3 regions of the Blautia sp. MSK18_10 genome follow, and region 1 is predicted to be linked to each of the others. Evidence: a T-box and tRNA genes for the amino acid it is inferred to sense, from the RefSeq annotation. Region 1 holds a T-box; the other regions hold tRNA genes.
What was found. The T-box of region 1 lies ahead of thrS (threonine--tRNA ligase). A T-box ahead of a tRNA ligase gene usually reads a tRNA of that ligase, here a tRNA-Thr.

Region 1 (2,276 bases):
TAGTATAAGAATTAAAAGAATACTTCACATCATTCAGGAATCTGATCAGTTTCTCATTTCCACACGCAAAACCAATTCTCATCCCAGCCATAGAACGCGACTTGGAAAATGTCTGTACGACCAGAAGGTTGTCATATTTTTCAATCAATGGAAGCGCCGACTGACCACCAAAATCCACATAAGCCTCGTCCACGATCACAATCACATCAGGATTATGGCGGATAATATCCTCCACTTCCTCCAGCGGCATCTCCACACCTGTCGGCGCATTCGGATTCGGGAATACAATTCCTCCGTTTTCTCTGAAATAATCTTCCTTCCTTATATGAAAGTTCTCATCCAGTGCCGGTCTCTCATATGGAATGCGAAACAGGTCTGCCCATACATCATAAAAAGAATATGTGATATCCGGAAAAAGGACCGGCTTCTGTGAATTAAAGAATGTAAGGAAACTCATGGCAAGCACATCATCGGAACCTACTCCCACAAAAACCTGTTCATCCTTCAGCCCGTAATTCTTTGCAATGGCATGTACCAGTTCTCCTGCTGTAGGATCCGGATAAAGTCTCATAGTATCTGTATCCATCTCCCTCAACGCCTTCTCCACTCCAGGTGCCGGCGGATACGGATTCTCGTTGGTATTCAGCTTGATCATATCCGGCTGATTGGGCTGCTCGCCTGGTGTATATGGTATTACTTTACGTATATTTTCTTCCCATCTGCTCATTTATCTGATTCCTTTCATGTTTTTTATTGTTTTTCACTTTCGTCAGTATAACATTAATCTCTATTTTCGTAAATCAACTTTTTGCATTTTACTGATTGACAAACCCACTTTGCAAGTTTATAATAGGCGGCAGAAAAGATAAGAAGGATCAAAACGTTGAAGAGAAGAGTACGCTGAGGAACGTTACAGAGAGAAATGTATACCGGTGCAAGCATTTCATCGCGAACCAGCCGAAGACCACCTCTGAGTGACTTTAATACAGTCCGGTGATTCCGTTACCATCGAATGAAGCGGTTCTGATCAGATGATTTATCCATCAGTAATGTATCAGAACAACCGGGGTGGAACCGCGAGTAATGTTATCTCGTCCCCTACAGTATTTAACCGTACTGTAGGGGATTTTTTTATTCTTTCTTTTACCCCTTCGCAGTACAAAAAACTGTTACTGTTCACTCCGTTCTCAACAATACGCTCCGCGGGATATCAACAGTGAACAGCAACTATAACAAATCCATACTAACGTAAAGGAGATAATCATCATGATCGTAACATTAAAAGACGGCTCAAAAAAAGAATACGCTGAAGCAAAATCCGTAATCGACATTGCTTACGACATCAGCGAGGGACTTGCACGTGCTGCCTGTGCAGGAGAAGTAAACGGAGAAGTTGTAGACCTGAGAACAGTTATTGACAGTGACTGCGAATTAAACATCCTGACAGCAAAAGATGAAAAAGGACTTGCAGTTCTCCGCCATACAGCATCCCACGTACTTGCCCAGGCAGTACAGACCTTATTCCCGGATGCAAAGGTTGCTATCGGACCTTCTATTGATACAGGATTCTACTATGATTTCGACTGCCCTCCATTCTCCCGTGATGACCTGGATGCAATCGAAAAAGAAATGAAAAAGATCATCAAAAAAGGCGCTAAGATTGAACGCTTCACAAAATCAAGAGAAGATGCCATCGCATACTTCCAGGAGAAAAATGAACCATACAAGGTAGAACTTATCGAAGATCTTCCTGAAGGCTCCGAAATCTCTTTCTATTCCCAGGGAGACTGGACAGACCTCTGCGCAGGTCCTCACCTTATGAGTGTAAAGGGTGTAAAAGCATTCAAGCTTCTCTCCTCTTCTAGCGCTTACTGGAGAGGCAGCGAAAAGAACGCAATGCTCACACGTATCTACGGAACAGCTTATGCTTCCAAGGATGAGTTAAAAGAACATCTGGAACAGATGGAAGAAGCAAAAAGACGTGACCACAACAAACTTGGCCGTGAGATGAAGATCTTCACAACTGTAGACGTGATCGGTCAGGGACTTCCACTTATCATGCCAAACGGTGTGATCATGATGCAGGAGCTTCAGCGCTGGATTGAAGACGAAGAAACAAAACGCGGATATATCAGAACAAAAACTCCGTTAATGGCAAAGAGCGACCTCTACAAGATTTCCGGACACTGGGATCATTACAAAGAGGGCATGTTCGTTCTCGGCGACGAAGAAACAGACAAAGAAGTATTTGCGCTTCGTCCTATGACATGCCCATT
Region 2 (2,276 bases), on a different contig from region 1:
GATTATGGCAGAAATCCGGGAGAATGGACACCTAATATTTACGGAACCAATGAAAATCTGGATGCTCTGGAATTTCTGAAGCATCTGAATTCTGTGATAAAAGAGAGAAATCCCGGATTGCTTTTAGTTGCTCAGGAGAACGGACTCTGGCCGGAGCTGACAGACAGTGTGGAGAATGACCATCTGGGATTTGACTATAAGTGGAGTGGCGGATGGACAAAAGATCTGCTTGAATATCTGAGCAAGGATCCTATTGAGAGAAAGAATTACCATGATCAGCTGACTATGTCCATGCTCTATGCATACTGCGAACATTATATTCTGACGCTTGGCAGCAGGGATGTTGGTACATTGAAGGATTTCGCGGATAAGCTGCCGGGAAGTGAAGAACAGAAGAATGCGCAGATCAGAGAGGCTTATGCTTATATGATGCTTCATCCGGGATGCAAGATGATGGCACCGGATAAAGATATGCCAAAGGAACTGGAGGTATTTGTCAAAGACCTCAATAATATGTATCTTGCTCATCCTGCACTTTATCAGCTGGATGATGAATATGATGGATTTGAATGGGTTCAGCTGATGAAGTATGAGGAGAATGTGATCGCATTCATGAGAAAGACAGAGAAACCGGAAGAAACTGTTCTGGCTGTCTGCAATTTCGCGGCAATCCCATATGAAAACTACAATGTGGGAGTTCCTTTTGCCGGGAAATATAAAGAAATCTTTAACAGCGATGATAAAAAGTACGGTGGTAATGGTGTAGTAAATACGAGAGTTAAAGCAGCGAAGAAGGATGAGTGTGATGAGAGAGAGTATTCCATCACATTGAAGCTTCCGGCACTTGGCGTGGCAGTCTTTACCTGCACTCCGGAAGAAACAGAGAAAAAGCCTGCTGCTGAGCATAGCCAGATCAAGAAATCCATCACCAAGACAAGAACTGTACGAAAGGCTGCCGGGAAAACAAAAGTGGCTGTAAAAACCGCAGTGAAACCGGTGACGAAAAAGGTGACAAAAGAAGCACCCCAAATAGTGAATAAAACGGAGGAGAAAATACCGGTCAAAAAGGACTTGACAGAGAAGAAATAATATTATAAACTAAATGCTGTGGCTGTCAGAATTATCAATTTCTGACAGATTACAGCATAAGCTGAAATAGCTCAGTCGGTAGAGCACTTCACTCGTAATGAAGGGGTCGTGAGTTCGAGTCTCATTTTCAGCTTGAAAGATATTGGGCAATTGTAATTTTATAGAAAATCCGCTATACTGAAAAGCAGAGTATAGTGGATTTTTTATGTTTTTATGGAGGTGCGTATGGTGAGTACCTTAAAATTGCCGGTAGGAATTGAAATGATTGTAAAGAGAAATTTACGTTACTGTCCACACGCCACTATCCCGCGAGGTGTTTTGGCATGAATATGCAAAAATCCCGAGACATACAAGCCAAAATTCCATTGCCGCAGGCAATCTGGAATGAATTTTGGCTAAGTTACTGTGAACGGAGTGAACAGTAACAAATTTACTTGACAATCTCGGGCCTATCCTTTAATATAACTTTTGGATTATACCAAATAAATAATGACCGGGAATCTATCAAGAAGAATGGTTGATTTCCGGTTTTCTTATGTGGACATCATGGTCAGGAGTGCACGCAGACTGGATGGAACAAAAACGGACCGGATATATCTATAATTGGAAAAATGGACATATACAGATGCGAAACCATGCAGAGACTGGCACTGTAACAGGCGTCAGCATTGGCATAAACCGATGTAGGGGCGAGAGCTTTTACGCGTGGTTTCGTATCTTTTTTAGTATAAAGAGGTATCTTTTTTACATGAAAGGAGCTGAGTATAGTTGGCAGAGGTTTCACTTGAACTGAAGGAGATAAAGAAAAGTTTTACAGAAGGCGAAGCAGTTCTGGATAATATCAGTCTTGAGATCAGTAAAGGGGAGTTTATTACTTTGCTGGGATCTTCGGGATGCGGCAAGACGACAACACTTCGGATTATTGCCGGTCTGGAACAGCCCGATGCAGGAAGCGTCTGGCTGGACGGCAGGGAAGTGACAGGTCTGGAGCCGAACCAGAGGGATGTGAATACAGTATTTCAGAATTATGCCCTCTTTCCGCATATGAATGTTGCGGAGAATATTGGCTATGGTCTGAAACTGAAAAAAGTTCCTAAGAGTGAGATCAGGAAAAAAGTTTCTCAGATGCTGGAACTGGTGCAGCTTGAAGGATATGAAAAAAGAAAGCCTTCCGAACTCTCGGGCGG
Region 3 (2,276 bases), on a different contig from region 1:
GAACTGAAAGAACAGGGCATGTGGTTTGTATGTGCGGATATGGGCGGTGAAACCATGTACAATCTTAACCTGACAGGTCCGATCGGCGTAGTGATCGGCAATGAAGGTGAAGGTGTAAGCAGACTGATCCGTGAGAAGTGTGATTTCGTGGCATCTATTCCTATGAAGGGTGACATTGATTCCCTCAATGCATCTGTGGCAGCCGGAGTACTTGGATATGAGATTGTACGTCAGAGACTGCAGAAGAAGTAAGTTTATCTCAGACTGCTTGAATTTTTGCAGCAGAAAATTATTCCACAATATTGTTATGTTATAAGAAGCCCTCTGGGCGAATGATAGAGATTTTCAGAAAAACGGAAGGGTTAAATTGATGAAACAGTATGACGGAATTAAAGATGAAGAATTAATTTCCCGTTTCAAAAACGGGGAATCAGAAATCCTCGACTATCTGATGGAAAAATACAAGAACATGGTCCGCAAGAAAGCAAGGACCATGTTCCTGATAGGCGGGGAGAACGATGATTTGATACAGGAAGGTATGATCGGACTGTTTAAGGCAGTCCGCGATTACCAGCCGGACAGAGATGCTGCATTTCAGACCTTTGCCAGTATATGTGTGGACAGACAGATCTACAACGCCATCCAGAGCTCCAACAGGCAGAAGCACCAGCCGCTGAATTCCTATATTTCCCTCAGCGAACAGGATGGGGAAAATGAAGAACATCTTGGAGATAACTGGGGAGAGAACCCGGAGTCTATCATTATTGACCAGGAGAATGTCCAGGATCTGGAGCAGGAGATAACAGCAACGTTAAGTCCAATGGAGAACCAGGTTCTTGAATATTATCTGGCAGGAAACGGATACGGAGAGATTGCCCGGATCATGGGAAAAACACCCAAATCCATAGATAATGCATTACAGCGTATCCGAATCAAGATCAGAGAGCAGTTGGAGCAATATCAAAAATAGAAAGATATCTGTATAAAACCCAAAAATAAAAATCAAAAAGTTAAAAATAGGGATTGACAATACAAACAAGTTCTGATAGTATATTTAAATGTGAGCGGTAAATCCGACACAATGCTGATGTGGCTCAGAGGTAGAGCACTTCCTTGGTAAGGAAGGGGTCACGGGTTCAATTCCCGTCATCAGCTTTTTTTATTGCTTAAAAATAAAGGGTTTCTTGAACTTCAGTAACTCAAAAGTAATCAGAACAGAAGTTTTGATATACTTCTAAGAACTGTTTGTACTTCAAGAATGACAAGAGATATGTTATACTTACAGTGTTGTCCAACCGATACCCGGCAACGGGAGGAGGTGAAGTCTATATGGAGAATCTTGCTATTTCTTTTCTTGTCTCCTTTATGGCAAGCATAGCCGCCTATTATGTTTGCAAATGGTTAGACGGAGATAAGTAGGGCAACACTAACCTGGCAGTTTCTTGTCTACCATAAAAAATAAGAAGAAGCCCCCAGTATTCGCACTACTGAGGGCTTCATTCTTTTTGTCTACATGGACTTGCTATTTCTTTTCGCCTACTGGCATTATAGCATATGCAGATCAGGAAATCAATATGCAAGTGATTCTGAAACATTCTGAAACAAATAAAAAGTTACTGTTCACACACCACTGTCCCGCGAGGTGTTTTGGCATGAATATGCCAAAATCCCGAGACATACAAGCCAAAATTCCATTGCCGCAGGCAATCTGGAATGAATTTTGGCTACGTTACTGTGAACGGAGTGAACAGTAACGTCTGAGAAATATAAGGCCTGTCACTGTTGTGTAAACGGTTGACAGATGGAATTTCCAATGATAATATAAATTCATTCGACATAAAAAATATTCAGTTGTATTTTTTATATATAGATGTGTGATAAAACAGTATAAAATACGACAACAGGAGGGAAAAAGATGGAGAACGAAACAGTTTCCAAAAATTTTATTGAGAATATCATTGATAAAGATTTAGCAGAGGGTGTTTATGACACCGTGCATACGCGTTTCCCGCCGGAACCGAATGGATATCTTCATATCGGTCATGCGAAATCTATTCTTTTAAACTATGGTCTTGCACAGGAATATAACGGCAAGTTCAACATGCGTTTTGATGATACAAACCCGACCAAAGAAAAGAGTGAGTTTGTAGAATCCATCAAGGCAGATATCAAATGGCTTGGTGCAGACTGGGAAGACAGACTGTTTTTTGCATCTGACTATTTCGGACAGATGTATGAAGCTGCTGTAAAGCTGATCCAGAAAGGCAAAGCCTATG

Region 2: it has a tRNA-Thr gene. The T-box ahead of thrS (threonine--tRNA ligase) is inferred to sense a tRNA for this amino acid. The anticodon was not compared.
Region 3: it has a tRNA-Thr gene. The T-box ahead of thrS (threonine--tRNA ligase) is inferred to sense a tRNA for this amino acid. The anticodon was not compared.

What each region holds. Positions count from the first base shown of each region.
Region 1 covers NZ_JAJCGT010000001.1:125,206-127,481, forward strand. The annotation lists gene hisC (histidinol-phosphate transaminase) at 1-727, opposite strand, end outside; T-box leader at 875-1,102, shown strand; gene thrS (threonine--tRNA ligase) at 1,267-2,276, shown strand, end outside.
Region 2 covers NZ_JAJCGT010000016.1:17,421-19,696, reverse strand. The annotation lists gene glgB (1,4-alpha-glucan branching protein GlgB) at 1-1,089, shown strand, start outside; tRNA gene LI074_RS08410 (tRNA-Thr) at 1,150-1,222, shown strand; gene LI074_RS08405 (ABC transporter ATP-binding protein) at 1,858-2,276, shown strand, end outside.
Region 3 covers NZ_JAJCGT010000017.1:30,282-32,557, forward strand. The annotation lists gene rlmB (23S rRNA (guanosine(2251)-2'-O)-methyltransferase RlmB) at 1-252, shown strand, start outside; gene sigH (RNA polymerase sporulation sigma factor SigH) at 368-970, shown strand; tRNA gene LI074_RS08730 (tRNA-Thr) at 1,084-1,155, shown strand; gene LI074_RS08735 (glutamine--tRNA ligase/YqeY domain fusion protein) at 1,916-2,276, shown strand, end outside.